4 regions of the Limnohabitans sp. JirII-29 genome follow, and region 4 is predicted to be linked to each of the others. Evidence: predicted binding sites of a transcription regulator. Region 4 holds the regulator's gene; each other region holds the start of a gene.
What was found. The regulator sigma-54, encoded in region 4, starts transcription at its own class of promoters, with help from an activator protein. The targets are predictions, from matches to a motif close to TGGCANGNAANCTGCTTT.
Positions count from the first base shown of each region.

Region 1: a site for sigma-54 is predicted at 3,222-3,239, ahead of B9Z39_RS00635 (CmpA/NrtA family ABC transporter substrate-binding protein). Genes of this name have one in related genera too.
Region 2: a site for sigma-54 is predicted at 3,353-3,370, ahead of urtA (urea ABC transporter substrate-binding protein). Genes of this name have one in related genera too.
Region 3: a site for sigma-54 is predicted at 4,975-4,992, ahead of glnA (type I glutamate--ammonia ligase). Genes of this name have one in related genera too.

Region 1 is NZ_NESB01000001.1:130,896-138,605, forward strand. Features, by position in the region: gene nirB (nitrite reductase large subunit NirB) at 1-210, opposite strand, end outside; gene B9Z39_RS00625 (ABC transporter ATP-binding protein) at 207-1,040, opposite strand; gene ntrB (nitrate ABC transporter permease) at 1,037-1,831, opposite strand; gene B9Z39_RS00635 (CmpA/NrtA family ABC transporter substrate-binding protein) at 1,842-3,086, opposite strand; gene B9Z39_RS00640 (ANTAR domain-containing response regulator) at 3,319-3,972, opposite strand; gene tsaD (tRNA (adenosine(37)-N6)-threonylcarbamoyltransferase complex transferase subunit TsaD) at 4,070-5,113, shown strand; gene B9Z39_RS00650 (Hsp20/alpha crystallin family protein) at 5,119-5,481, opposite strand; gene rpsO (30S ribosomal protein S15) at 5,758-6,021, shown strand; gene pnp (polyribonucleotide nucleotidyltransferase) at 6,254-7,710, shown strand, end outside.
Region 2 is NZ_NESB01000012.1:28,186-35,895, forward strand. Features, by position in the region: gene urtC (urea ABC transporter permease subunit UrtC) at 1-356, opposite strand, end outside; gene urtB (urea ABC transporter permease subunit UrtB) at 376-1,953, opposite strand; gene urtA (urea ABC transporter substrate-binding protein) at 2,017-3,288, opposite strand; gene B9Z39_RS15520 (urease subunit gamma) at 3,600-3,902, shown strand; gene B9Z39_RS17015 (hypothetical protein) at 3,945-4,112, shown strand; gene B9Z39_RS15525 (urease subunit beta) at 4,125-4,454, shown strand; gene ureC (urease subunit alpha) at 4,454-6,196, shown strand; gene ureE (urease accessory protein UreE) at 6,196-6,804, shown strand; gene B9Z39_RS15540 (urease accessory protein UreF) at 6,794-7,507, shown strand; gene ureG (urease accessory protein UreG) at 7,504-7,710, shown strand, end outside.
Region 3 is NZ_NESB01000006.1:154,932-162,641, forward strand. Features, by position in the region: gene xth (exodeoxyribonuclease III) at 1-196, shown strand, start outside; gene ntrC (nitrogen regulation protein NR(I)) at 232-1,770, opposite strand; gene glnL (nitrogen regulation protein NR(II)) at 1,826-2,899, opposite strand; gene B9Z39_RS11235 (hypothetical protein) at 2,914-3,426, opposite strand; gene glnA (type I glutamate--ammonia ligase) at 3,509-4,924, opposite strand; gene B9Z39_RS11245 (molybdopterin-binding protein) at 5,160-5,999, opposite strand; gene B9Z39_RS11250 (EI24 domain-containing protein) at 5,968-6,846, opposite strand; gene B9Z39_RS11255 (sterol desaturase family protein) at 6,867-7,710, opposite strand, start outside.
Region 4 is NZ_NESB01000004.1:11,762-18,704, reverse strand. Features, by position in the region: gene argS (arginine--tRNA ligase) at 1-1,441, shown strand, start outside; gene B9Z39_RS07575 (SPOR domain-containing protein) at 1,472-2,146, shown strand; gene B9Z39_RS07570 (thiol:disulfide interchange protein DsbA/DsbL) at 2,168-2,812, shown strand; gene lptA (lipopolysaccharide transport periplasmic protein LptA) at 2,915-3,433, shown strand; gene lptB (LPS export ABC transporter ATP-binding protein) at 3,430-4,212, shown strand; gene B9Z39_RS07555 (RNA polymerase factor sigma-54) at 4,235-5,797, shown strand; gene B9Z39_RS07550 (class I SAM-dependent RNA methyltransferase) at 5,857-6,943, shown strand, end outside.

The sequences.
Region 1 (7,710 bases), on a different contig from region 4:
GCGGTACCAGTCGAAGGGGTTCAGCACGATCTCGTCCATGGTCTGCTCACCGGCCAAGACCGGCGACAACAAGATGCGGTTGTAGTTGGGGTGAGGCTCGGCCCCAAACACCGTGATGTCGTACAGGTCTGGCGTGAGCTTGAGCAGTTCTTCCAGCGTGCGCACACCGGCCATGCCATTGCCAATCATCACCAATTTGAGCTTGTTCATGTTTTCTCCACATGCGCTTGGCGCGTGTACAAAAAGTCGATCACGGCTTTGCGGTACTGCAAATAGCGCGGATCGTCCGCCAACTGCACGCGTGAGCGTGGGCGTGGCAGGTCGACGCTGAGCACCTCGCCAATGGTGGCGGCGGGGCCGTTGGTCATCATCACAATCTTGTCGGACAGCAACACCGCTTCGTCTACATCGTGCGTCACCATGACCACCGTGCTGTGGGTGGCTGCCACGATAGACAGCAACTCGTCTTGCAGCTTGGCGCGCGTCAACGCATCGAGAGCGCCAAACGGTTCATCCATCAGCAGCACCTGGGGCTCCATCGCCAGGGCCCGTGCAATGCCCACGCGTTGCTTCATGCCGCCCGAAATTTCTCCGGGCCGCTTGTGTGCCGCATGGCTCAAACCCACCAGGTCCAAGGCCGCATCGGTGCGGGCTTTGAGTTGCAGCTTGGTTTCTTTGGCTTTGCCGTCGACCAAACCCGATTGACCAAACACACGCTCCACCCCAAGGTAGATGTTTTCAAAACAGGTGAGCCAGGGCAGCAGCGAGTGGTTTTGAAACACCACCGCACGCTCTGGGCCGGGCCCTGAGATTTCGCGGTTGGCGCAAATCAGGTTGCCTTGGGTGGGGGTCGTCAATCCGGCAATCAGGTTGAGCAGGGTGGACTTGCCGCAACCGGAGTGGCCAATGAGGGCGACAAACTCACCTTTGGCCACCGTCAGGTCGATGTCGCGCAGGGCAGGAAAGTCTCCTTTGGCCGTGCGAAAGGTTTGGGCCACGCCCTGAATTTCTAAGAACTTGTGGGTCAGCGACGCATTCATGAACGCACCTCCTCAAAGGTAAACGCGGTGGCGAGTTTGATGAGTGCGTACTCCAGCACCAAGCCGACGATGCCAATCACAAAGATGGCGATGATGATGTTTTTGACGTTCAGGTTGTTCCATTCGTCCCAGACCCAAAAGCCAATGCCCACACCACCGGTCAACATCTCGGCGGCCACGATGACCAGCCAAGCAGTGCCCACAGCCAGGCGCACACCAGTCAACATGTAAGGCAGCACAGCAGGGAACAAAATTTTGCTGATGATCTTCCACTCAGACAGGTTGAGCACACGCGCCACGTTCATGTAGTCCTGGGGCACGCGCTGCACACCCACGGCGGTGTTGATGACCATGGGCCAGATCGAACAAATGAAGATGGTCCAAATGGCCGCAGGGTTGGCCCCTTTGAACACCAACAAGCCAATCGGCAACCAGGCCAACGGGGACACGGGGCGCAGCAAGCTGATGAGCGGGTTGAACATGCGCGACAAAAACTCGAAACGCCCAATCAAGAACCCCATTGGAATGCCCACCAATGCCGCCAAACCAAAGCCCATGGCCACGCGCTTGAGTGAGCTCAGCACGTTCCAGCCCACGCCTTGGTCGTTGGGGCCGTTGCTGTAGAAGGGGTCACTGAACACCGAGATGGCTTGCACCAAGGTGTCACTGGGGCTTGGAAAGTTGTTGGTGCTGCTGAGCGACACCAACGACCAGATGCCCACTAGCAGTGCCAGCCCCAAGAAGGGCGGCACCAGCTGTGACAGCAGCGATTTGAAAAAGCGAGCCAGCATGCCGTTGTCCTTAAGCTTTGACTTTGAAACCGTCGGCGTATTTCTTAGGGTCTTTGCCGTCCCACACCACACCGTCGACCAGCTTGCTGGTGCGCATCACGTCTTTGGGCAGCGGGGTTTTGCTGGCCGTAGCAGCTTGTTTGTAGACGTCAATGTGGTTGACTTCTTTGGCCACCTTCAGGTAGTCGGGGTGGTCTTTGAGCAGGCCCCAGCGCTTGTGCTGGGTCAAGAACCACATGCCGTCCGAGAGGTAAGGGAAGGTGGCCTGACCGTCGGCGTAAAACTTCATGTGGTTGGGGTCGTCCCAGGTTTTGCCCAAGCCGTTTTGGTAGCGGCCCAAGATGCGCTGGTTGATCACGTCCACACTGGTGTTCACATAGGCTTTGTCGGCAATCGTCTCGGCCATCTTCATCTTGTTTTGCAAGCCCGCGTCAATCCATTTGCCGGCTTCCAAAATAGCGGCCGTCACAGCGCGTGCGGTGTTGGGGTATTTCTTGACGAACTCGGCCGTGGTGCCCAGCACTTTTTCCGGGTGGTCTGGCCAGATGTCTTGGGTGGTGGTGGCGGTGATGCCAATGCCATCGGCAATGGCGCGGTGGCCCCAGGGCTCACCCACACAGTAGCCGTCCATGTTGCCCACGCGCATATTGGCCACCATTTGCGGAGGCGGCACAGTGATCACCTTGGCGTCTTTGAGCGGGTTGATGCCCACACTGGCCAACCAGTAGTACAGCCACATGGCGTGGGTGCCGGTTGGGAAAGTTTGGGCGAAGGTGTATTCGCGTTTCTCGGTGTTCATCAGCTTGGCCAAGCTGGCCGCATCCACGGCCCCTTTGTCTGCGAGCTTTTTGCTCAGGGTGATGGCCTGGCCGTTTTGGTTCAGGTTCATCAGCACGGCCATGTCTTTTTTCGGACCCGAGGTGCCCAGATGCACGCCATACACCAAGCCATAGAGCACGTGGGCGAAGTCCAGTTCGCCGTTCACCAATTTGTCGCGCACACCGGCCCAGCTGGCTTCTTTGGTGGGAATGATCTTGACGCCGTACTTTTTGTCGATGCCCAGCACCGAGGCCATGACCACGCTGGCGCAGTCGGTCAGCGGGATAAAGCCAATGCGCACTTCTTCTTTTTCGGGCTTGTCTGAGCCTTGGGCATAGACCGCTGCGCGCAAGGCGGGCGCAATAGTCAGGGCACTGGCGGTGGCGGCTTGCAGCACATTGCGACGGCTCATAGGGGTCTCCAGCAGATCGGTCATGAATCACTCCTTGAAAAAAACAGGCAACTCCAAAAGCCTTGAGGCAAAGAAAAAGGCGTCCGCAGAGACAGCTCGTGAAAGCCATGTCTGGGGACGCCTTTGTCCGTTCGAACCTTGGAGGGTTATGTCTTCAACAATGCAAAGCCTGTGCCAGGTAATTCCATGCTTGTTGAGCTAGGGTTTGCTCTGATTGGGTGCGCGACCCGGTGCATGCGGGGCATTGCGCACCAAATTAGGACAATAGATCAGCCATGTCCAGAATGCGCTGTGCCACATCGGCCAGCTTGAGGCCTTTGTCCATCGCTACTTTGCGTAATTTCGCGTGGGCTTGCGCTTCGGTGAGTGATTGTTTGTCCATCAACAGAGCTTTGGCCCGGTCCACCAGACCGCGCTCTTGCAGTGCGTGTCGAGCCTGGTCACGTTCGTCACGCAAATTTTGTTCGTATTCGAAGCGCGCCATCGCCACATCCAGGATCGGGCGAATGCGCGTGCTGGAGAGACCGTCCACGATGTAGGCCGACACACCGACCGCCACGGCATCGCGCACATGGCTGGTGTCGTTGTCATCGGTGAACAACACGATGGGCCGCCTCGCATCACGGGTGGCAAACACCACATGCTCCAGTGCGTCACGGGCCTCGGATTCGGCATCCACAATGATCAGGTCGGGTTGCAACTGGCTGATGCGGTCGGCCAAAAACACATCGGCGGGCAGTGTCGCAATCAGGTTGAAGCCGCTTTCCAGCAAGCCAATGCGCAACGCACGTGAGCGCTCGGCTTGGGTGCGTGCATGGTCGTCGTGGGGGTCGGTCACCACCAAGTCAGGAGCCACCACCACGATGCGCAAGGCTTCCTGGGGTTTGATCTTCTTGGGGCTGGCTTTCATTCCGGAACTTTCTAGGCACACTCACTGTCGGTGTGAGTGATGCAAATTGTGCGCCAGTCATGTGAGGCAACAACCCATCCGCATAAACTTGTCCACTATGTTGATCCTTGGTATTGAATCTTCTTGCGACGAGACCGGCGTGGCTTTGGTGCGCGCCGATGGACAGGCCTTGCCTTGCTTGTTATCGCATGCATTGCACAGCCAAATTGCCATGCACCAAGCCTACGGGGGCGTAGTGCCCGAGCTGGCCAGCCGTGACCACATCCGTCGCGTCATTCCTCTGGCGCGTGAGGTGTTGGCCCAAGCGCAGCAAAGCTTGCAAGCGGTGGACGTGGTGGCTTATACACGTGGCCCAGGCTTGGCCGGCGCTTTGCTGGTGGGAGCGGGTGTGGCCTGTGCGTTGGGCGCAGCTTTGGGCAAGCCGGTGCTGGGCGTACACCATCTGGAAGGGCACTTGCTGTCGCCGTTTTTGAGTGAGGATGCGCCAGAGTTCCCGTTTGTGGCTTTGTTGGTGTCGGGGGGGCATACGCAGCTGATGCGGGTGGATGGGGTGGGCCGGTATGTGTTGCTGGGCGAAACCATCGACGACGCCGCAGGCGAAGCCTTTGACAAATCAGCCAAGCTGATGGGCTTGGGTTACCCAGGTGGACCTGCTTTGTCCAAGCTGGCGCAACAAGGTGATGCCACGGCGTTCAAGTTGCCGCGCCCTTTGCTGCACAGCGGAGATTTGGATTTTTCGTTTGCAGGGCTCAAAACAGCTGTGCTGACCCAAGCGCAAAAGTTGGGGGCGCAACTTGAGGCGCGCAAGGCGGACTTGGCCGCTTCGACCGAGGCCGCGATTGTGGAGGTGTTGTTGAAGAAGTCCTTGGCCGCTTTGCGCCAGACCGGCTTGACACGCTTGGTGGTGGCTGGTGGTGTGGGAGCCAATCGTCACCTGCGTGAGCAGCTCAACGCGGCTTGTGCGCGTTTGAATGTGCGGGTGCACTACCCTGAGTTGCATTTGTGCACCGACAACGGCGCGATGATTGCCATGGCCGCTGCCATGCGCTTGCAGGCCGAGTCTCAAGAGAGCTCGGCACTGTCCACCAGTTATAGCTTTGACATCAAACCGCGCTGGCCTCTGGCCGAGCTGGTTGGATGACACTGTTATTGCACCGACAGTGAGGTGGCGTTGCTCTTGGGTTGCTGCTTGACCAATTCCAAGGTCAACACGCCATTTTCCAATTTGGCACTGCTGCTGGCGGTGTCAATGTGCTGCGGCAATTCGTAGCTGCCACGGTATTGACGGGGGGCATCGGCCACAGTTTGGATACGCACCACGTTGTCTTCAATCTCAATTTGCAATTGCTCACGGCTGATGCCTGGCACATCAAAACTCAGACGATAGGCCTTGTCGTCTTGTTGGAAGTTTTGTGAGGGGCCGGTTTGACGCATCGCATCACCCAAAAAACGCTCAAACGAGTGGAGAGCGGGGCGGTTCAAACGGGCATTGACGGGGGTAAACAACATGGTGATTTCTCCTTGCAAATAGCGGGCTGCACTGCGGAATGCGGTGCAGCATGAACAGAAATTGCGCGCGGCTCGGCTGATTTCAAGGGCATGGCAAAGAGGAATATTTTTGGATCTTGTGACTTGAAAAAGCGGCCCTTGGCGCTATGGCAAACGCCGGTCAGCGGCCTAAAGTTGGGGTTTGCTATACTCTGTGGGCTTTATCTATGAGGTGAAGCAAGCACGTTGGGTCTAAGTTCCATGGCCCAACGCAAGTCAAACATCAAAGGAAAACACATGCTGACTGCAAAAATTGCTGAAGTTGTCAAAGACAACGCACGCGCCGCTGGTGACACCGGTAGTCCTGAAGTGCAAGTTGCACTGCTGACTGCCCGCATCAACGAACTCACCCCTCACTTCAAGACACACGCCAAAGACCACCATGGTCGTCGTGGCTTGTTGCGCATGGTGAGCCGTCGTCGCAAATTGCTCGACTACCTCAAGTCCAAAGACTTTGACCGTTACGCTGCACTGATTGCCAAGCTTGGCCTGCGCAAGTAATCGCTGAAGTTCGCGACAAACGCCTGAGTTATTTAAATAGCTCAGGCGTTTTGCACTTGTTGCACTGAAATTCTTAATCCAACGGAACGGTACGAGGCGCAGATTCGAAAAGCTGTGTCATTCCAAAAAAGACGACCTAGTGGGCTTTTTTGGAATGGCATCGTTTGCTGCACCAGTTCCTCCGGGCTTCGGCGAAGTGGCCTGCACTTCCCAAACTCTTTAGGAGAAAACCATGTCACTTTTCAACAAAGTCACCAAAACCTTCCAGTGGGGCCAACACACGGTCACCATGGAAACCGGCGAAGTTGCTCGCCAAGCCGGCGGCGCTGTGCTCGTCAACATGGATGACACCGTGGTCTTGGCCACGGTGGTGGGTTCGAAGATTGCCAAAGCTGGCCAAGACTTCTTTCCTTTGACCGTTGACTACATCGAAAAAACCTATGCCGCAGGCAAGATCCCTGGCAGCTTTTTCAAGCGCGAAGCCAAGCCCAGCGAACACGAGACGCTGACCAGTCGCCTGATCGATCGTCCGATCCGTCCTTTGTTCCCTGAAGGTTTCTACAACGACGTGCACGTGGTGATTCACACCGTGTCCTTGAACCCTGAAGTCGACGCCGACATTGCCGCCTTGATCGCCGTGTCTGCTGCCCTCAGCATTTCGGGCATTCCTTTCAATGGCCCTATCGGCGCAGCCCGCGTGGGTTACATCAACGGCGAATACGTCTTGAACCCCGGCCAAACCCAGCGCAAAGACAGCCTGATGGACTTGGTGGTGGCAGGCACTGAAGCCGCTGTGTTGATGGTGGAGTCCGAGGCTCAACAACTGTCGGAAGACATCATGTTGGGTGCTGTGGTGTTTGGCCACGAGCAAGGCAACATTGCCATCAATGCCATTCACGAGTTGGTGCGCGACGCTGGCAAACCCGCTTGGGACTGGACTGCACCTGCTAAGGACGAGCCGCTGATCGCCAAGGTCACCGCACAAGCTGAAGACAAGCTGCGCGCTGCCTATCAGATCCGCAACAAACAAGCCCGTACCCATGCTTGCCGCGAAGCCTACGCCGCCGTCATGGCTGGCCTCAAGGCTGACGGTGTGGAGTTTGACGCCGTCAAGGTTGAGAGCATGTTGTTTGACATCGAAGCGCGCATCGTGCGCAGCCAAATTTTGGCTGGCGAGCCCCGCATCGACGGTCGCGACACGCGCACCGTGCGTCCCATCGAAATTCGCAACAGCGTGTTGCCCCGCACCCACGGTTCGGCTTTGTTCACACGTGGTGAAACCCAAGCTTTGGTGGTCACCACTTTGGGTACCGAGCGCGACGCACAACGCATTGACGCCTTGGCCGGTGAGTACGAAGACCGTTTCATGATGCACTACAACATGCCTCCCTTTGCCACTGGCGAAGTGGGTCGCATGGGCAGCACCAAGCGCCGCGAAATCGGCCACGGTCGTTTGGCCAAACGTGCGTTAGCGGCGGTGTTGCCAAGCAAAGAAGAATTCCCCTACACCTTGCGTGTGGTGTCTGAAATCACCGAGTCCAACGGTTCATCTTCTATGGCTTCGGTCTGCGGCGGCTGCTTGTCGCTGATGGACGCTGGCGTGCCCATGAAAGCCCACGTGGCCGGTATTGCCATGGGTCTGATCAAAGAAGGCAACCGCTTTGCCGTGTTGACCGACATCTTGGGTGA
Region 2 (7,710 bases), on a different contig from region 4:
AACACCATGAAGTCGGGCAAGTTGCTTTTGTAGTTGCCGTCGGTGCCAATTTGGCGCATCAGGTACATGCCCATCACATAGCCGCCCAAGGCAAAGAACAAGCCGTGCCCCAGCGACAAAATACCGGTGTAGCCCCAGATCAAATCCATCGCCAAGGCGCAGATGGCATAACACATGATCTTGCCGATCAAGCCCACCGCGTAGTCGCTCATGTGGAACACGCTGTCAGCGGGCACCCACAGGTTGAGCACAGGCACCACCGCGCACAGCGCCACCACAGCGGCCAAGAAAAAAGCCCATCCAACGCGCCCCAGCAACGCAGGGGCCCCAGGCAAAGTCACAGGAGTTGCATTCATAGAAGTGGTGTGGTTCATGTCAAGCCTCCGCACTGCGGCCCTTCATGGCAAACAAGCCTTGCGGTCGTTTTTGGATGAAGACAATGATGAACACCAGCACTGCAATTTTGGCCAACACGGCCCCCGCCAGGCCTTCGAGCAATTTGTTCATCAGCCCCAGGCCCATCGCGGCGTACACCGTACCCGCCAACTGGCCCACACCGCCGAGCACCACCACCATGAACGCGTCCACGATGTAGCTCTGTCCCAGGTCTGGGCCCACGTTGCCAATTTGGCTCAGCGCGCAACCCGCCAAACCTGCAATGCCGCAACCCAGCGAAAACGCATAGGTGTCAATGCGTGCCGTGTTCACCCCCAGCGCCGAGGCCATGGGCCGGTTTTGCGTGACGCCACGCACAAACAGTCCCAAGCGTGTTTTGCCAATCAACAAGGTCATGCCCACCAGCACGCACAGTGCAAAGGCAATGATGACCAAGCGGTTGTAGGGCAGCGACAAGTTGGCCAGCAGCTGCACGCCACCACTCATCCACGATGGGTTTTCCACGCCCACGTTTTGCGCGCCAAACACCGTGCGCACCCCTTGCATCAACACCAAGCTGATGCCCCAGGTGGCCAGCAAAGTCTCTAGCGGGCGACCATACAAATGGCGCAGCACGGTACGCTCCAGCACGGCACCCACCACAGCCGCCGCCAAGAACGAGGCTGGCACAGCCACCACCAAATAGGCATCAAACGCGCCTGGCAGGTACTGACGGAACAAGCCCTGCACCACGTAGGTGGCATACGCGCCAATCATCATCAGCTCACCGTGGGCCATGTTGATCACGCCCATCAAACCGTAGGTGATGGCCAGCCCCAAGGCCACCAGCAACAAAATAGAACCCAGGCTGATGCCGGTGAACAAAGCACCCAGCTTCTCGCCCCAATTCAACGCCGATTGGATGGTGCGCAACGACGACTCCAATTGCGCGCGCACTTGCTTGTCGTCTTCTTGGCTCAAGCGCTGGTTGAGCAGCAACTGGGTGTCTGGGGTTTGGCTCTCGGCCAAGGCCTTGGCAGACGCCAAGCGCTCAGCCACCTTCTCGCTGTTGAGCAGCACAGCGGCACGGGCCAACAACATTTGTGTTTTGACCTTGGCATCGGCTTCAGCGCCCAAGGCTTTTTCCAACATGGCCAGCTTGGTCGGGTCTGGCTCTTTGAGCAAAGCATTCACCGCAGCCAAGCGCTTGGCCGCGTCGGGGCTGAGCAACTGCAAGGCCGCCAAGGCGGAGTCCACCTCGCCGCGCATGCGGTTGTTGTTGATCACATCCTCCGCGCCCTCGGGCAAAGCCATGGTGTTGCCGGTCACCGGATCTGTGGCTTGGCCATCGCGCACCACCAACACCTGAGCGCCATGGAGCTTGACCGCATCGTCGGCCATGGCCTGCAAGAAAGCAGCTGTTTTTTCATCGGGCGAGGCCAAGGCCTGCTGCAACGCGGTGATGCGTGCATCCGTCTCGCCCACTGTCAAGGCACGTGCCTGCTCTGCGGTCAACGCATGGGCATGCGCCCCCCACAGCAGTCCACAGGCAATTCCCAAAAAGGCCAATCGATTCATCGACATTCCAGTAAAAAAGGGGAGAGCAGCGCCCTCCCCCAAAGTTCATCCCTAGGAAAACGCTTACTTCTTCACAGGTTCATCAGGCTTCTTGTCGTTGCCTTCAATGAACGGGCTCCATGGCTTGGCCTTGACAGGACCGGGTGTCTTCCACACCACGTTGAATTGGCCATCGGCCTTGATCTCGCCAATGAACACCGACTTGTGCAAGTGGTGGTTCTTCTCATCCATCTTGCTGGTGATGCCGCTCGGTGCCGTGAAGGTCTGACCCGCCATCGCCGCAATCACCTTGTCCACATCGGTGCTCTTGGCCTTCTCGACCGCTTGCTTCCACATGTTGATGCCGATGTAGGTGGCTTCCATCGGGTCGTTGGTCAGTGGCTTGTCCTTGTGACCCGCGATGTTGTGCGCCTTGGCATACGCAGCCCACTTCTTGATGAAGGCGTCGTTGGTCGGGTTCTTGATGCTCATGAAGTAGTTCCATGCCGCCAAGTGGCCCACCAGAGGCTTGGTGTCCACACCACGCAGCTCTTCTTCGCCCACACTGAATGCCACCACGGGCACGTCTTTGGCCTTCAAGCCTGCGTTGCCCAGTTCTTTGTAGAACGGCACGTTGGAGTCACCGTTGATGGTGGACACCACGGCGGTCTTGCCACCGGCTGAGAATTTCTTGATGTCGGCCACGATGGTTTGGTAGTCGCTGTGGCCAAACGGGGTGTACTTTTCGTCGATGTCAGACTCTTTCACGCCCTTGCTCTTGAGATAAGCGCGCAAGATTTTGTTGGTGGTGCGGGGGTACACATAGTCGGTACCCAGCAAGACCCAGCGCTTGGCAGCACCACCGTCTTTGCTCATCAAATAGTCCACGGCAGGGATGGCTTGTTGGTTCGGGGCAGCACCCGTGTAGAACACGTTTTTGCTCAGCTCTTCACCTTCGTATTGCACGGGGTAGAACAGCAAACCGTTGAGCTCTTCAACCACGGGCAACACCGACTTGCGCGACACGGAGGTCCAGCAACCAAACATCACGGCCACTTTGTCTTGGGTCAGCAACTGCTTGGTTTTTTCTGCAAACAAAGGCCAGTTGGAGGCGGGGTCGACCACCACGGGTTCGAGCTTTTTGCCCAGCACGCCGCCTTTGGCGTTGATTTCGTCAATCGCCATCAAGACGGTGTCTTTGAGCACGGTCTCCGAGATGGCCATGGTGCCCGACAGGCTGTGCAGCACGCCCACCTTGATGGTGTCTGCGGCAAAGGCTTGCGGCACAACGGCAAACGATCCCACCGACAGCGCTGCGGCTGCGGCCAGGGCCTTGAGGTTTCCTCGACGATTCATCATGGGGTTCACTCCAAATTAGAAAGTTCATCACGCGGGACCAACTCGACGCGCTCTTTCACCTTTTGCAAAGCCCGTGCCAGCACACTTTTTCCCTAAAGAAAATTCCAACTTCTATAAAGAGCCGGCTTCATTCCCACACAGCTCGGTGATGCGCACCAAGTTCGACCGCCACACCCCCTTTCAAACAGTCAACGCACAGATTGGGTGCATCCTATGACGCACCATGTCGGACTTTTCGCACCAAAGCATGCACATTTGCGTCACAACTCAGACGGACAATAGGGCACACAAGTTGCAAGGAAAAAACCATGGAACTCACACCTCGCGAAAAAGACAAACTCCTGATCTTCACCGCCGCGCTGCTGGCTGAACGGCGCCAAGCACGCGGCTTGAAACTCAACTACCCCGAAGCCGTGGCCCTGATCAGTGCCGCCGTGATGGAGGGCGCACGCGACGGCAAAACCGTGGCTCAACTCATGAGTGAAGGCCGCAGCGTCTTGACCCGTGCCGACGTGATGGACGGTGTGGCCGAGATGATTCCTGACATACAGGTGGAAGCCACCTTCCCCGACGGCACCAAGCTGGTGACCGTGCACCAACCCATTCTTTGACCTTGTTTTTTGCTGCGTGTCACACGCTGTGGAGCTGCCCCCATGAACAAACTTCTTTCTCTGCTGAGCGCACTCAGCCTCAACGCCTGGGCCCATGAAGGCCATGGCATCGAAGGCGCATCGCACTACCACGCCACCGATGTGGTGGGCTTTGTGGCAGCTGCCGCTGTCGCTGCTTTGCTGTGGTGGTTCACGGGCCGTGGCAAATAAAGCGAGGCGCACATGACACCCGGAGAACTCTTCATCGATGAGGGCGAACACACGCTCAACCCCGGACGGCGCACGCTGACCTTGGTGGTGCAAAACACCGGCGACCGCCCTATCCAAGTGGGCTCGCACTACCACTTTGCCGAAACCAATGGCGCCTTGGGCTTTGACCGCACGGCGGCACATGGCATGCGCCTGAACATTGCCTCGGGCACTGCGGTGCGCTTCGAGCCTGGTCAACAGCGCACGGTGGAGTTGGTCGATCTGGGCGGTGACCGCCAAGTGTTTGGTTTTCGCGGCTTGGTCAACGGCGCTGTTGACGCCCCTGTCAAAGGACAACACTGATGGCAACGATTGGCAAACGCGCTTACGCGGAAATGTTTGGCCCCACCGTGGGCGACCGGGTTCGTCTGGCTGACACCGATTTGGTGATTGAAGTCGAACAAGACTTCACCCTGCGCGCTGGTGGTTATGGCGAAGAAGTTAAATTTGGCGGCGGCAAAACCATCCGCGACGGCATGGCTCAAAGCCAACGCACACGCGATGGCACAGGCTCAGGCCCGCAAGCTGGCGGCGCGGTGGACACCGTGCTCACCAACGCGCTGATCCTGGACCACTGGGGCATCGTCAAAGCCGACATTGGCCTCAAGGGTGGGCGCATCGTGGCCATTGGCAAAGCCGGCAACCCCGACACCCAAGCCGGTGTGGACATCGTGATTGGCCCGGGCACAGAAGTCATCAGCTGCGAGGGCAACATCGTCACAGCGGGCGGCATCGACACCCACATCCACTTCATCGCGCCACAGCAAATTGAAGAAGCGCTGACCAGCGGTGTCACCACCATGATCGGCGGCGGCACCGGCCCGGCCACCGGCACCTTTGCCACCACCTGCACACCCGGGGCCTGGAACCTGGAGCGCATGCTGCAAGCCGCCGACGCCTTTCCCATGAACTTGGGCTTTTTGGGCAAGGGCAACGCGGCCCTGCCCGACGCCTTGCACGAACAAATCAACGCCGGGGCCATTGGCCTCAAGCTGCACGAAGACTGGGGCACCACACCGGCGGCCATTGACAACTGCCTGAACGTGGCCGAGGCCACCGACACCCAAGTGGCCATCCACACCGACACCCTCAACGAATCGGGCTTTGTGGAAGACACCGTGGCCGCGTTCAAAGGCCGCACCATCCACACCTTCCACACCGAAGGTGCGGGCGGTGGCCATGCGCCCGATATTTTGAAAGTGGTGGGCGAGGCCAATGTGTTGCCCTCCTCCACCAACCCCACGCGGCCCTACACCATCAACACGCTGGACGAACACGTCGACATGCTGATGGTCTGCCACCACCTCGACCCGTCGATTGCCGAAGACTTGGCATTTGCTGAAAGCCGCATCCGCAAAGAGACCATTGCCGCCGAAGACATCTTGCATGACCTGGGCGCCATCAGCATGTTCAGCTCCGACAGCCAAGCCATGGGCCGCGTGGGTGAGGTGATCATTCGCACTTGGCAAACCGCCCACAAAATGAAATTGCAACGCGGCAAACTCCCGGGCGACAACGACCGTCACGACAACTTCCGCGTCAAGCGCTACCTGGCCAAATACACCATCAACCCCGCGATTGCTCACGGCATCAGCCACGAAGTGGGCAGCATCGAAGTGGGCAAATGGGCCGATCTGGTGATCTGGAAACCCGCCTTCTTTGGCGTCAAACCTGCCGTCATCTTGAAAGGCGGCTTCATTGCCATGGCCGCCATGGGTGACCCCAACGCCTCCATCCCCACGCCCCAACCGGTGCACTACCGCCCCATGTTTGGTGCCTATGGCGGCGCCTTGGCACGTGGCTCGCTCACCTTTGTGTCGCAAGCCGGATTGGCCGCTGGCATTGGCGGACGTTTTGGTTTGCACAAAACCTTGAGCGCCGTGAAAAACATCCGCACCGTGGGCAAGCGCCACATGATCCACAACGACTATGCACCGCGCATGGAAGTTGACGCTCAAACCTACGCCGTGCGCGCCGATGGTCATCTGCTGACCTGCGAACCTGCGGTGAGCCTGCCCATGACACAACGCTACTTTTTGTTCTGATGCTTCAAATTTCCAAATGCATAACGGGCGGCAAAGGCTTAGCCTCTGCCTTGGTCAAACGTGCGCCCACGGTGGAACTCGACTGGGACGTGCGGCAAAAAAGCCGCTTCGACGCCACCGACTCCACGGGTCGCGCGGTGGGTGTTTTCTTACCCCGTGGTACCTTGGTGCGCGGTGGCGATGTGCTGGTGGCCGAAGACGGCTCGCTGATTCGCGTGGTGGCTGCGCCCCAAGAGGTGCTGCGCATCACCGCCTGCACCGAGCACGGCTCGCCGTTTGACCTCACACGTGCGGCCTACCACCTGGGCAACCGCCACGTGCCCATTGAGTTGCAACCCGACCACCTGAAGATTGAACCCGACCACGTGCTGGCCGACATGCTGCGCGCCATGCACATGACCGTGGTCACGGTGCAAGAAGCCTTTGAGCCCGAAGGCGGCGCCTACAGCAGCCAAGGCCATGCGCACGCGGCACATGGGCACGCGGGACATTCGCATGGCGCTCACACACATGGCGCACACGGCCATGCCCATGCCCATGACGACCACGACCCAAGCGATGGGCACGATCACGCCCATTGCAACCACGACCATCCGCATGCGCACTGATCCCAGCGCACCTGCAATCAGCGCGGCCGCCACACCCCCACTGTTGCAACTCATCTGGCTGGCCTCACCTGCGCTGCCCATTGGCGGCTTTTCGTATTCCGAAGGTTTAGAGGCCGCCATCGATCACGGGCTGGTGCACGACGAGCACAGCGCTGCCGAGTGGTTGGTGCACCAGCTGCACCTCACCCAGTCGCGTGGCGACATGGCAGTGTTGGCCCAAATGGTCACAGCCTGGCAACACCACGACGTTGAACGCCTCGCCACCTTGAGCCAATGGGTGCACGCCACACGCGAGAGTGCGGAGTTGCGTTTGCAAGCCGAACAAATGGGCCGCTCCATGCTGGAGTGGTTGCGCAACCAAGACCAGATCGATGCCGACACCGTGGCCCTGTGCAACCGACTGGTGCCCACCTACCCCTTGATGTTTGGCCTGGCCCTCTCACGCACTGGCGCACCGCTGGACCAATGCCTGCAAGCCTATGCCTTTGGCTGGGCGGAGAACATGGTGCAAGCCGCCCTCAAATCGGTGCCCTTGGGGCAAAACTCCGGCCAACGCATCTTGGCGCAACTCGCCCAACACATCGCACCGGCCGTGGCGCATGCCATGCAAGTCACCGACGACACACGCCAAGCGTTTTCTCCCATGCTGGCCATCCTGTCAGCGCAACACGAAACCCAATACTCCAGACTGTTTAGATCATGAGCACACTGCACCACATCGCCAACCGCACCAAACCACTCCCCCCGCTGCGCGTGGGCATCGGCGGGCCTGTGGGCTCGGGCAAAACCACCTTGCTGGAAATGCTGTGCAAAGCCATGCGCGAGCAGTACGACTTAGTGGCCATCACCAACGACATCTACACCAAAGAAGACCAGCGCTTGCTGACGGTGAGTGGCGCGCTGCCT
Region 3 (7,710 bases), on a different contig from region 4:
GGAACAGGCTGGAAAGCTGTACAGCTGGTGGGACTATCGGGAGATGGCTTTCCGCCGCAATCGGGGTTTGCGCATTGACCATATTTTGGTCAGCGATGCGCTCAAAGCATCCGTGCAAGCCTGCGTGATTGACAAGGCTCCACGAAAAAATGAACGCCCCAGCGACCACGCCCCCGTGGTGGTGACGCTGAGCTAAACACCGCGCGCAACATGCGCGCGCGGTTTGTCGCGTCAGTCGTCCAACCCCAGCTCTTGGATTTTTCGGGTGATGGTGTTGCGTCCAATACCCAGTTTTTGAGCTGCCTCGATGCGGCGACCCCGTGTATTGACCAAGGCGGTTTGAATCAAGCGCGACTCAAAGCGTCGTGTCAGCACATCCCACACATCGGTGCGCCCCGCAACCAAGAGGCTCATGGCTTCGGCTTCTAAGCCTTGCTCCCAATCAGCACCTGGCAAGTTCAAAACCACAGGAGGGTTTGCAGCGGACTCGTGGGGCGTAGTGGGTGCCGAGATGGGGGCTGATCCGGCCTCATGCGCACGCTCACTCAACACATCCGATGACTCGGGGCTGCGAGCCGGTTCAGACCCGGGGGCATCGAGTTGGACCTCAGGGGGCAAATCCTTGGGCTCAATCACCTGCGCGGGGGCCATCACCGTCAACCAATGACAAATGTTCTCTAACTGACGCACGTTGCCAGGAAACGCAAACTGATTCAACACCGCTTGCGCCGATTCGGCGATGCGTTTGGGCTCGACGCCCAACTGTTGTGCGCTCTGCTGCAAAAAGTGGCGCGTGAGCACCGGAATGTCTTCACGCCGTTCACGCAAAGCGGGCAAGCGCAAACGGATCACGTTAAGACGGTGAAACAAGTCTTCGCGAAACACACCGTCTTTGACACGTTTTTCCAGGTCTTGGTGGGTGGCCGCAATGACACGCACATTGGCTTTGATGGCGCTGTGGCCCCCGACGCGGTAGTAGTTGCCATCGCTCAGGACCCGCAACAAACGGGTTTGCAAATCAAAGGGCATGTCACCAATTTCGTCCAAGAACAAGGTGCCACCTTCGGCCTGTTCGAAGCGTCCACGGCGGGTGGTTTGAGCCCCCGTGAATGCACCACGCTCGTGCCCAAACAACTCACTCTCTAACAAATCTTTCGGAATGGCGGCGGTGTTGATGGCGACAAACGGGCCTTTGCTGCCCGCATCACCACGCGGTGAATGTTTGTGCAGCGCACGCGCCACCAGCTCTTTGCCGCTGCCGCTCTCGCCAGTGATCATCACCGTCACATTGCTTTGGCTCAACCGGCCAATGGCACGAAACACATCTTGCATGGCAGGTGCTTGGCCCAACATTTCGGGCGTGGCATCTTGCAACTCGCTTTGGGCTTGCTCACGCTGGCTCTCGTCCACAGCGCGACGAATCAACTCGACGGCTTTGGGCAAATCAAACGGCTTGGGCAGGTACTCAAATGCACCGCCTTGAAAGGCTGACACCGCGCTGTCCAAATCGGAAAACGCCGTCATGATGATCACGGGCAGTGCGGGCAAACGTTCTTTGACTTTGCCCAGCAAATCCAAGCCCGAACCTCCTGGCATGCGGATGTCGCTGACCAGAATTTGGGGGCCGTCATCTTCACCTGCGGCATCGAGTGCTTGCAACACCTCGCGTGGGTTGGTGAAACTGCGGGTGGGCAGGTTTTCGCGTTGTAGCGCTTTTTCAAGCACGAAGCGAATTGACTGGTCGTCGTCAACAATCCAAATCGGTTTCATCTCGATACTTTCATGGCAGCACTTTCATTTCATCAATACGAGTAAGCAGAAAGTTTCAGGGCAAGGGGATCAGAATTTTGAAATCTGTGCGTCCCGGCACACTGTCACATTCAATCAAGCCATGGTGTTGTTGGACAAATGTTTGCGCCAAATTCAACCCCAGGCCCGAACCGCCATCCCGTCCCGACACCAAGGGGAAAAACAACCTGTCCTTGATCTCTTCTGGAATACCGGGTCCGTTGTCAATGACATGCAATTCCAGTGCCAACCGATAACGCTGTTTGCCAAAGGTGATTTGTCGGTTGATGCGTGTTCGCAAAACAATTTCTGCCTCACCTGCTTGTGTGCGTTCGACCAAGGCTTGCGCGGCGTTGTGAACGATGTTGAGCACGGCTTGAATCAGTTGCTCACGGTCGCCGCGAAATTCCGGGATGGAGGTGTCATAGTCACGCACCACGCGCAAGCCCCTGGGGAATTCGGCCAACACCAAACTGCGCACGCGCTCGCAGACTTCGTGAATGTTCACATCACCCACCATGTGTGGACGTCGATGTGGCGCCAGCAAGCGGTCCACCAACACTTGCAGACGATCAGCCTCATGGATGATGACTTGGGTGTACTCCACCAAGTCACGACTTTCGACCTCCATTTGTAGCAACTGCGCCGCACCACGAATACCACCCAGAGGGTTTTTGATTTCATGGGCCAGGTTACGGATCAGCTCCTTGTTGGCTTGGGCTTGGTCAATCAAACGCTCTTCACGGTCTTGGCGGGCTTGCTGCTCCAGCGGTAACAACTCCACCAACACTTCATCCGCGCGATCGGTGGGTGCCACGATCACGTGCACTGGCAACGAATCTTGCTGTGGTCGGTGCAAGTGCGCGTCATAGCGCAAGGCGGCAAAGGCATTGCTTTGCGCTCCTTGCAGGGCGTTGTCCAAGGCCTGCCCTTCGGTGAAGTACTGTGACAACGTGGTGCCTTGGATGTTGCGACGTGACACGCCCATCACATCTTCCAGGGAGGCATTGGCAAACACCACCGAGCCATCGATGCGGACCACGGCGACCAAGGTGGCCAGCAAATCGAAGGCATGGAATCGATCTTGTGGGGTTGGGAGATGAGAAGTCATCACATCACTTTCATTCATGGGGTAGCCCCGGTCGCAGGGGCAGACAAACGCGACAGCTCGCGTTGCAAGCCCGCCAGATCAGCCTCACTGCGCTGCAAGGCAGCGCGCAATTGCGCCACCCGTTCTTGGTATTTGGCGGGTTGACGCTGCTCATCGGCGCGTCGTTCAGGCTCGCCTTGGTTCCACTCTTGTAGCAAGGCCTGGTGACGTGTTTGGGCACGCTGCCATTCGGTTTGCAAGACCGCACGCGCTTGCGCGTCGCGTTGGCGCTGTTCGCCGATGTCCACCTTGGACTCGCTGGCCACAACACCGGGTAAGGTAGCTACCGTTGGTGACGGTTGAACTTTGGTGCCTTCAATCACAGTGATGGCGGCACTGCGCAAGGGCACGCAGTTGCCCTTGGGGTCGGGTTGGTTGGTGTACGCGTTGCCACAGCGATACACCTGCAAAGGATCTGCGGCCCACACGTTGACGCCTGTTCCTGCGCCTACAGCACACAACACATACAGCATGAAAAAACGGTTCATCGCGACACTCTAAAAAAGAGGGAACTGCACCAACAAAAAAGGACGGCTCTCGCCGTCCTCTTTCTTGAAACACCGCAAAGAATTACAGCGAGTAGTACATGTCGTACTCAACAGGGTGCACAGCCTGACGGAAGCGTGTGACTTCAGTCATTTTGAGCTCAATGTATGCGTCGATCATGCTGTCGGTGAACACGCCACCTTTGGTCAAGAAGGCACGGTCTTTGTCCAAGTATTCCAAGGCTTGGTCCAAGCTGTGGCACACGGTGGGCACCAATGCGTCCTCTTCGGGAGGCAAGTGGTACAGGTCTTTGGTGGCAGCTTCGCCTGGGTGGATCTTGTTTTCGATACCGTCCAAACCAGCCATCAACAAGGCCGAGAAGCACAGGTAAGGGTTGGCCATTGGATCTGGGAAACGTGCCTCAATGCGACGGCCTTTGTCAGACGCCACGTGTGGGATACGAATCGACGCAGAACGGTTGCGGCTGGAGTAAGCCAACTTCACAGGAGCTTCAAAACCAGGCACCAAGCGCTTGTAGCTGTTGGTCGAAGGGTTGGTGATAGCGTTCAACGCACGGGCGTGCTTGATGATGCCACCGATGTAGAACAAGGCGGTATCGCTCAAACCTGCGTAGCCATTACCTGCGAACAGGTTTTTGCCATCTTTCCAGATCGACTGGTGCACGTGCATGCCAGAACCGTTGTCGCCAACGATGGGCTTGGGCATGAAAGTGGCGGTCTTGCCATAGGCATTGGCCACGTTCCACACCACATACTTCAGCTTCTGAGTCCAGTCAGCGCGCTCGACCAAGGTGGAGAACTTGGTGCCGAGTTCGTTTTGACCAGCGCCAGCCACTTCGTGGTGGAACACTTCAACGGGGATGCCCATTTCTTCCAAGATCATGGACATTTCGGCGCGCATGTCTTGGGTGCTGTCAACGGGAGGCACAGGGAAGTAGCCGCCTTTGACGGTGGGACGGTGGCCTTTGTTGCCGCCTTCGATGACTTTGCCGGTGTTCCAAGGAGCTTCGTAGTCGTCGACCTTGAAGAAAGAACCCGACATTTCATTGCCCCAACGCACGTCGTCGAACAAGAAGAATTCGGGTTCTGGTCCGAAGTAGGCGGTGTCACCCAAGCCAGAAGCCTTCAAATAGGCTTCTGCGCGCTTGGCGATCGAACGTGGGTCACGGTCGTAAGACTTGCCGTCACCTGGCTCCAACACGTCACAAGACAACACCAGGGTGGATTCTTGGAAGAAAGGATCGATGAAAGCAGACATGGCATCGGGCATGAGCAACATGTCTGAGGCTTCAATGCCTTTCCAACCGGCGATCGAAGAGCCGTCAAATGCGTGGCCTTCGGTGAATTTGTCTTCATCGAAGTGAGAAATTGGCACGCTCACGTGCTGTTCTTTGCCACGGGTATCGGTGAAACGGAAGTCAACGAACTTGACTTCGTTGTCTTTCACCATCTTCATCACGTCTGCGACGGTCTTGGCCATCAGGTTCTCCTGCAAGGGTAGGTTGGTTTAGAAAAGTTTCGAGGTTTTAGGATGCAGGTTCTGTGCCAAGCCATTGGCACCAAAACCCGTCACCGGTTCGACCGTCTAGGGTGCGTATTTTGCCTTGACTTCATGCCTCATCCGCCTCAAAGCAGCATTTATGCATGAAAAAGCCCAAACAAACAAAAGAACCAATTTGGTGCAAATACACGAATTGCACCAAATTAGAGCAAGGTTAAGATCGCACCAATTCAGGGCCAAGTTTGGCGCCAAAGGGCTTCAAACCTTCCAGCAGTTGTGGGTAGGCTTGATCCACTTTCGTCGGATCGCCTTTGACACCCAGCTCAATATGGCGGCCGTATTGGGGATGGTCCACGCTGGGCAAGCTAAACACTTTGACGCCGGGGTGGTCTTGCTCGATGGTTTCCATCAAAGGTGTGAGCGACGCCTCCATCGCGCCAAAAACGATCACCGACTTCTCAACCCAGGCATTGGTCTGGAAGAAGTGGGGATAGTAGGTGTCAAGAACCCAAGCGATCATGGGCCAAGCCATGACGGGAAAGCCTGGCACAAAGTGCACAGCGCCGCCCTCAGACCCGAAACAGCTGAATCCCGGGATTTTGTTGTAGGGGTTCGGAATGATCTTTGCGCCTTGTGGAAACACGCCCATGTTCAAGCGGTGCTTGTTGTCATCACGGTCAGGCTCATACGGCACGCCTTGTTCTTTGGCGACATCTTGCATGCGTGCGCGAATCAACACCTCAGCCTCGGGGTGCAAAGCCAAATCAACGCCCAAAGCGCGCGCAGCGCATTGGCGGGTGTGGTCATCAGGGGTGGCGCCAATGCCCCCGCATGAAAACACAATGCTGTGGCTGTCAAAGGCCCGCTTGAGCTTTTGGGTGATACGTTCAGGCGAGTCGCCCACGTAGTCAGCCCAATCAAGGGGCAGGCCACGTTCGGCCAGCAGTTCTATGGTTTTGGGCATGTGCTTGTCAGCACGTTTGCCAGACAAGATCTCGTCACCGACGATGATCAGCCCAAACTCAGGGCGCGGGGGGTGGGATGTGTTGCTCATCCTCAGATGCTAGCGCGGGCATGGGAACCGAGACGCCGACCACCACAGAGTCCGACTCCGCACGCAGACTTTCCAAAGCAGCCAAGCTGTAGTGGGTGAACCACAACGCGGTGAACGCAAACACCACGGCGTAGATCCAAATAGCCACCGGGACCAGCACCACAAAGGCGGCAGCAAACAAAGCGCCTGACGCCCAGACCACGCTAGGCAAAGCCCCCAGATACCCTGTCAGCACACCAATCAACAGCAACCAACCGCGATGGCGGCGACCAATCTCTAATCGTTCTTCACGGCTTGCATGCACCGCCAAGGCATCAAACACCATGACGCGGTAACTCAGCCAACCCCAAATCAGAGGGGGAATAACAAACATCAGAGGCGGCAACAACCACAGGGGCAAGGTGATGACCATGGTCAACATGGCCGCCAGGGTGGAGCCCACCGTCCAGACCAAGCTGGTCATGGCAGAACCACCGTGTTTGAGCGCCAAGTGTTGAAAGCGGCGTTGCACCACCAGGTCCAGCAAGGCCGGTCCCATCATCAAGGACACCGCCAACAAGGTCATGACCACCAACAAAGGGGTGACCGAAAAAATCACGACCAAAGGCACCATCACGCCCTGCAAGTTGGCGGCGCCGTGCGCTTGCATCCAGTCCAGCATGCTTTGCAACAGCTGCCAACTGTCCAGCATGTCGCGCACCCAATCTTGGGTCGGTACCCAAAAAAAGTAGCCCCAACTCAAGGCCACCAACAGCAACATGACCAATGGCAGCAAAGATAACAACATGACGCGCGGCATCAGGCAATAAGCCCACGCACGCCAAAAAGAATCGAACAACAAACGCATCACAAAAGCATAACCCAGCCTCAACGAGCCGAGTTCGCCTTAGCGACCGGACGTAAAGCCGCCATGAAACGTTTCAAACCCAATTTTTGCTGGGCCCAAAAACCTTCACCGTAATCGCGCCCCTGCTCCACTTGGTCACGGATACCGGTCGCTTCAAAACGCCGGGAAAAATCTGCGGTACCAAAGCAGATGTCCCACCAAGGCAGGAGCACGCCAAAGTTGTGTCCCCCCAGCACCTCACGCGATGCGTCGGTGCGCTGCGCAGGGCTTTCATGGCCAATGCCTACCCCGTGATGCAAACGATGAAAACGCGGACTGACCCACAGCCGCTCCCCCCAACGACCAAAGCTGATCGCCAAATTGGCGTGCTGAAAGTTTTCGCTCAGTTGGGTGATGGCTACCACCGCCACAAACTGGCTGGGTGCAATCCCAATCAACTGCGCCACCACCACCCAAATCACGGCGCCCATCACATCGTCTAGCAGGTGGTTGCGGTTGTCCGTCCATTGCGTCATATGGCGCTGAGAGTGGTGTACCGCATGCAGCGCCCACCACCAATGCCATTGGTGTTGCGCACGATGCAGCCAGTAGCCCACAAAATCAAAAACCACCAAATAGATCAAGAAGCTGGCCCACGCCCCATCGGTCACACCCGGCCAAAGATCTTCAAGATGAAAAGTCCCCATGCCTGCGGTGCGCAGATGCCCCATCAAGTCGTCCATGAAGGGGTCAATGGTGAAAAACAGCGCAATGCGAAACAAGCCCAAACGGTGAATCAGGGTGTAAATCACATCGGTACGCACCGCATGCGGGTTGGCAAAAGGCTCCACCGGGCGCCAGCGCTGCAAGGGCTCAATCAGCAGC
Region 4 (6,943 bases):
CCGCCTCAAGCCTGCTGCCAAGCAGCAGGTGGTGCGCGAAGTGTTGGCAGCCCAAGAGCGTTTTGGCTTTCAACCCAGCAACGGCCAGCGCGTGTTGGTGGAGTTTGTCTCGGCCAACCCCACCGGGCCCCTGCATGTGGGTCATGGTCGTCAGGCCGCTTTGGGTGACGCCATTTGCAATCTGTTTGCCACCCAGGGCTTCAACGTTTACCGCGAGTTCTATTACAACGACGCAGGTGTGCAGATCAACACCTTGGCCACCAGCACCCAGCTGCGTGCGCAGGGCTTCAAGCCCGGGGACGCGCAGTGGCCCAGCGGCGAGAACGCCCCGGCCTACAACGGGGACTACATCGCCGACATCGCGGCTGACTTTTTGGCCAAGAAAACGGTCACCTCAGACGACCGCGAATTCACGGGCAGCGGTGATGTGAACGACCTCGATGGCATGCGTCAATTTGCGGTGGCCTATTTGCGCCACGAGCAAGACCTGGACTTGAAGGCCTTTGAAGTTAAGTTCGACAACTATTACTTGGAGAGCAGCCTCTACACCAGTGGCCGCGTGGACAACGCGGTGCAAAAACTGCAAGCCGCTGGCAAAACCTACGAGCAAGACGGCGCGCTGTGGCTCAAGAGCACCGACTACGGCGACGACAAAGACCGTGTGATGCGCAAGACCGACGGCACCTACACCTACTTTGTGCCCGATGTGGCCTACCACTTGGCCAAGTGGGAGCGCGGTTTCACCAAGGTGGTCAACATCCAAGGCACCGACCACCACGGCACCATTGCCCGCGTGCGTGCGGGCTTGCAAGCTGCTTCGTCGGTGGATGGCCTGGGCATTCCCGAGGGCTACCCTGACTACGTGTTGCACACCATGGTGCGGGTGATGCGTGGCGGTGAAGAGGTCAAAATTTCCAAGCGCGCTGGCAGCTATGTGACGCTGCGCGACTTGATCGAGTGGACCAGCACAGACGCGGTGCGTTTCTTCTTGCTGTCGCGCAAGCCAGACACCGAGTACACCTTTGACGTGGACTTGGCCGTGACCAAAAACAACGACAACCCGGTGTACTACGTGCAGTACGCCCACGCGCGCATCTGCTCGGTGCTGCGCACCTGGGCCGACAAAGATGGCGGCGAGGTGGCCAATTTGAAAGACGTGGACTTGTTCGCATTGGACAGTCCACAAGCCCAAGCCCTCATGTTGTTGCTGGCCAAGTACCCCGACATGCTGAGCGCCGCTGCGCACGACTTTGCGCCGCATGATGTGACCTTCTACCTGCGCGATCTGGCCGCCAGCTACCACAGCTACTACGACGCCGAGCGCATTTTGGTGGACGACGAGGCGGTTAAAAAAGCACGCTTAGCGCTGGTCGCCGCCACCGCGCAGGTACTGCACAATGGCTTGAAGGTGTTGGGTGTGTCTGCACCCAGCAGCATGTAAATCGGCTGCATGAGTTCGGAGATGACAAACATGAAACAGCAACGCGGCGGAACCCTGGTGGGCTTCATCATCGGTTTGGTGGTGGGCTTGGCCGTGGCCCTGGGGGTGGCGGTGTACGTCACCAAGGTGCCGATTCCGTTCATGAACAAAGGCCAAAACCGCAGCGCCGACCAAGACGCTGCGGAAGAGAAGAAGAACAAAGACTGGGACCCCAACGCCCCGCTGTATGGCAAGAACCCGGCCAAGCCTGCCGACAAAGGCGATGGTGTGGATGCCAAGCCCGAGGCTTCTGTGCCTGCGCCGACATCTGCCCCCAACAAGCCCGATGTTGCCACCAAGGTCGACCCCAAGAGTGCTGACCCGCTGGGTGACTTGGCCAAGGCCAAGACTGCAGATGCCAAGCCCGTTGAAGCCAAGCCTGGCGAGAGCAAAACCGCAGAATTCAAACCCGCCGTGGTGGGTGGGGACCCCTTTATTTACTTTGTGCAAGCGGGCGCATTTCGCACCAACGAGGAAGCTGACGCACAGCGTGCCAAGCTGGGCTTGCTGGGACTCGACGCCAAAGTGAGCGAACGCGACCAGGGCGGGCGCACCGTCTACCGTGTGCGCGTGGGTCCGATGGACACCAAGGCCGACGCTGAGCGCGTGCGCAACAAGCTGGAAGCTGCACATTTGGATTCCGCGATGGTGCGGGTACAACGTTGATTTTTTTGATCTGAGGTACGTATGAAACGTCGTGATTTTTCTTTGGCTGCTTTGACCGCGGCTTCTTCTGGCTTACCGTTTGTGGCCCATGCCCAGGGTAAAAAGCCTGAAGAGGGCATCGAGTACTTGACCTTGGACAAGCGCGTGCCCACCGAGGCAGGCGAAGGCAAGATCGAAGTGATCGAGTTCTTTTGGTACAGCTGCCCCCACTGCAACGCGTTTGAACCGCGCTTTGCGTCGTGGCTCAAAGCGGTGCCTAAAGACGTGGTGGTCAAGCGTGTGCCGGTGCGTTTTCGCGACGACTTTGAAGCACAGCAACGTGCCTTCTATGTGTTTGAAGCCTTGAACATGGTCGATGCCATGCATGGCAAGCTCTTCCATGCCATCCACACCGAGCGTCAAAACCTCAACACCCTGGCCACTTTATCGGCTTGGGCCGACAAAAACGGCATTCCTGCGGCCAAGTTCACCGAGACCTTCAACAGCTTTGGCGTGGCCACCAAAGCCCGCCGTGCCACGCAGTTGCAAGAAGCCTTCAAAGTACAAGGTGTGCCAGCCTTGGGCATTGCGGGACGCTTCTACACCGATGGCTCTTTGACGGGCACCATGGAGCGTGCGTTGCAGGTCACCGAGTACCTGATCGCTGAAGCACGCCGCAGCCGCTGAACGGCATCAAGGCCGGGTGTTGTGGGTGGTTAGAATCCCACGTTAAATAACAGCAATATTCGTGCCTTGACTTCATTCGCTTCTTTTTCGTTGGTTTTGCTCTTGGCCGTCTTGCCGGCGGCAGCGCACGCGGAAAAAGCCGACAAAGACAAACCGCTCAACATCGAGGCTGACAGCCTGGTGCACGACGAGCTCAAGCAAATCAGCGTCTTCAAAGGCCGTGCGGTCTTGACCAAGGGCACCATGGTCATGCGCGGTGAGCGCATTGAGATTCGTCAGGATGCGGATGGTTACCAATTTGGTCTGATCTTGCCCGAGCCCAACAAGCGCGCTTTTTTCCGTCAAAAGCGTGAAGGCCTGGATGAGTACATGGAAGGCGAAGGCCTGCGCATTGACTACGACGGACGCGCCGACCAAGTCATCATGAGCGACCAAGCCGAAGTGCGCCGCTACCGTGGCGCTGTGCTGGCCGACCAAATGACGGGCAAGCGCATCGTCTACAACAACCTCACGGACGTGTTCACCATCGACGGCCAAAAGGCCGGTGAGACGGGTAAGTCCACCGGAGGTCGGGTCCGTGCCACCTTGGCGCCGCGCAGCACAACGACGGACAACAAGTGACCGAGACACTTTCCACCACGCCTTTTACGGATACTTCGGTGAGTTGCCTGGAGGCCTTGCATTTGCAAAAAGCCTACGGCAGCCGCAAGGTGGTGCACGATGTGTCCATCTCCGTGAAAAAAGGCGAAGTGGTGGGCTTGTTGGGCCCCAATGGCGCGGGCAAAACGACCTCGTTTTACATGATCGTGGGCCTGGTGCGGGCCGATGCGGGCAGCATCACCATCGACGGCCAGCCCATCACCCATTTGCCGATTCACAGTCGTTCGCGTTTGGGCTTGAGCTATTTGCCGCAAGAGGCCTCGATTTTTCGCAAGCTCAATGTGCAAGACAACGTGCGCGCGGTGCTGGAGTTGCAACGCGATGACCACGGTGCCCCGCTGACCGAGGGTGAGATCGACCGTCGCCTGACCGCCTTGCTGCAAGAGTTGCGAGTCGAGCATTTGCGCATGTCGCCCTCCGTGGCCTTGTCGGGTGGCGAGCGTCGCCGGGTCGAAATTGCCCGTGCCTTGGCCACTCAGCCGCGTTTTATCTTGCTCGATGAGCCATTTGCCGGCATCGATCCGATTGCCGTGATTGAAATTCAACGCATCATTGGTTTTTTGAAAGCACGTGGCATGGGGGTGTTGATCACCGACCACAACGTGCGCGAGACGCTGGGCATTTGCGACCACGCCTGCATCATCAGCGAAGGCCGTGTGCTGGCCCAAGGCACGCCCACCGAGATTGTCGAGAACGCCGATGTGCGTCGCGTCTATCTTGGCGAACACTTCCGCATGTAGCCATGGCCCTCGCACCTACCCTATGAAGCAAGGCCTCTCCCTACGCGTCTCCCAGCATCTGGCCCTGACGCCGCAGCTGCAGCAGTCGATCCGTCTGTTGCAGCTGTCCACGCTGGAGTTGAGCCAAGAGATTGAGCAGATGCTCGACGAGAACCCGTTTCTCGACAAAGAATTTGAAGAGGCACCACGCGAAGAATTTGGCGTGGCCCAGGCCGACACGCCCGCACATGCGGACGATGCAGAGCCAGCGCGCGAGATGGCCGCGATGGACAACACCGTGTCTGAAATTTCGGTCGACAACACCGCCAGCGACACAGAACCCAGCGTGGACGGCGTGGCTGAGAGCTGGGAGGGGGACGGCAGCGTGGAGTTCTCCGCCGATGACTCCGAGTGGGGCGGCGACGCCCCCGCGCACAACAACACCGGCGGCGACGATGCGGCAGATGCCACCGAGTTGGCCCGCAGCCAAGAATCGTTGACCGCGCATTTGCATCGCCAGGCCTTGTCCTTGCGCCTGAGCGAGACCGACCGCTCGGCCCTGCGTTACCTGATTGAAAACCTCAACGACGATGGCTACCTGGAAGACTCGCTGCGCAGCCTGGCCGAGGGCCTGGCAGGCGACGACGAAGAGCAGTTGGAAGAGTTGGAACACCGCTTTCAAGTGGCCTTGCATTTGCTGCAAAGCCTGGAGCCTGTGGGCGTGGGCGCCCGCGATTTGGCCGAATGCCTGTGCTTGCAAATCAAGGCTTTGAAACCCAAGGGCGAAGAAGCGCAAATGGTGTGCGATGTGGCTCTGCGCATGTGCCAGCAGCCGCTGGAGTTGCTCGCCAAGCGCGACATCAAGCGTTTGATGCTGGCGCTGGGCGACAGCGAGGCGCACATCAAGGCCGCTATTCCGCTGATTGCCCGACTCGAACCCAAACCAGGCCGACGTTTTGCCGACGTGGAACGCCATGTGGTGGTGCCCGATGTGCTGGTCACGCGCATTGGCAAATCGGTCACGCCCAAGTTTCGCGTCATGCTCAACCCCGATGTGATGCCACGTCTGCGGGTGCACGACATTTATGCCAACGCCTTGAAGGGCGGCAAGGGCGAGGCGCACCAGGGCTTGCAGCAACGCCTGCAAGAGGCGCGCTGGTTCATCAAAAACATCCAACAGCGCTTTGACACCATCTTGCGGGTGAGCAACGCCATTGCCGAGCGACAGAAAAACTTTTTCATCCACGGCGAACTCGCCATGCGCCCGATGGTGCTGCGTGAGATTGCCGAAGAGCTGGGGCTGCACGAGTCCACCATCAGCCGCGTCACCACCAACAAGTACATGAGCACGCCGTTTGGCACCTTTGAGCTGAAGTACTTCTTTGGCTCAGGACTCGAAACAGACAGCGGCAACAACGCGTCCAGCACGGCGGTGCGCGCGCTCATCAAACAATTCGTGGCCAGCGAAAACCCCAAAAAACCCTTGTCAGACAACCAGCTGTCTGAGATGCTCAAAGAGCAAGGCATTGAGTGCGCACGTCGCACCGTGGCCAAGTACCGCGAGGCGCTGCGGATTGCGCCGACCACGTTGCGCAAAGCGCTGTAAACACTAGCTCGGCTGACCGGTCAGGCTTGTGCTGGCGGATTGGCTTTGAACGGATCACCATGAATCAACTCCATCTCTTTTTACCGTGCGCCGCAGGCGTTGAAACTTATCTGGCCACCGAGGTGCAACGCATCACCGGCATCGGGTCAGACGACTTGCGTGCTTTTCGCGCCGGCGTGATGGTGCGCGGCTCGTGGCGTGACGCCATGCTGCTCAACCTGCACAGCCGTTTGGCCCAGCGTGTGTTGGTGGAGCTGTCGTACACCCAATACCGCTCGGAACAAGACTTGTACAACGCGGCCTCCAGCGTGGCGTGGGAGCTGTGGTTCACGCCCAAACAGAGCTTCAAGATCGAAATCACCGCGCAGCACAGCCCCCTCAAGAGCCTGAACTTTGCCGCGCTCAAAATCAAAGACGCGGTGGCCGACCGCTTCCGCAACAAAAGCGGTGTCCGCCCCGATGTGGACACCCGTTGGCCCGATTCACGCATCTACGCCCACCTGACCACCGACGAGCTCACCCTCTACATCGACACCTCGGGCGAGCCCTTGTTCAAACGCGGCTGGCGCGCCGACAAAGGCGACGCACCTTTGAAAGAAACCTTGGCCGCAGCCATGTTGGCGGCCAGTGGCTGGAGCCAGGGCGATGGCACACCCGCCAACCCCGACGGCTGGTGCGCGCAGGGCGTGCCTTTGTATGACCCGTGCTGCGGCAGCGGCACCATCGCCATCGAGGCGGCGCAAATTGCGTGCAACATTGCGCCGGGCTCGATGCGTCGCTTTGGTTTTGAAAAGCTGGTACCGTTTCAGCCACACGTCTGGCAAGGCCTGTTGGAAAACGCGCGAGGCCAGCAGTGCGCACCGCGTGCGCCCGTGTTTGGCAGCGATGTGGCGTTTCGCATGGTCGACTTTGCACAGCGCAATGCCGAGCGTGCCGGTGTGGCCCATGCGGTGGAGTTGCGCGGCGGTGATGCGCTGCAACGCATGCCGCCGTCGGACCTGCCCGGCGTGATGTTGGTCAACCCACCGTACGGCGAACGCATTGAGGCGGCGGGTATTGCGGGTGCCGCACGTCGTGCCCGTTATGCGCCGCCCACCGAGTACGTGTCGCCCTATGAAGATGTGATGGACGACGAAGCGCCCGACG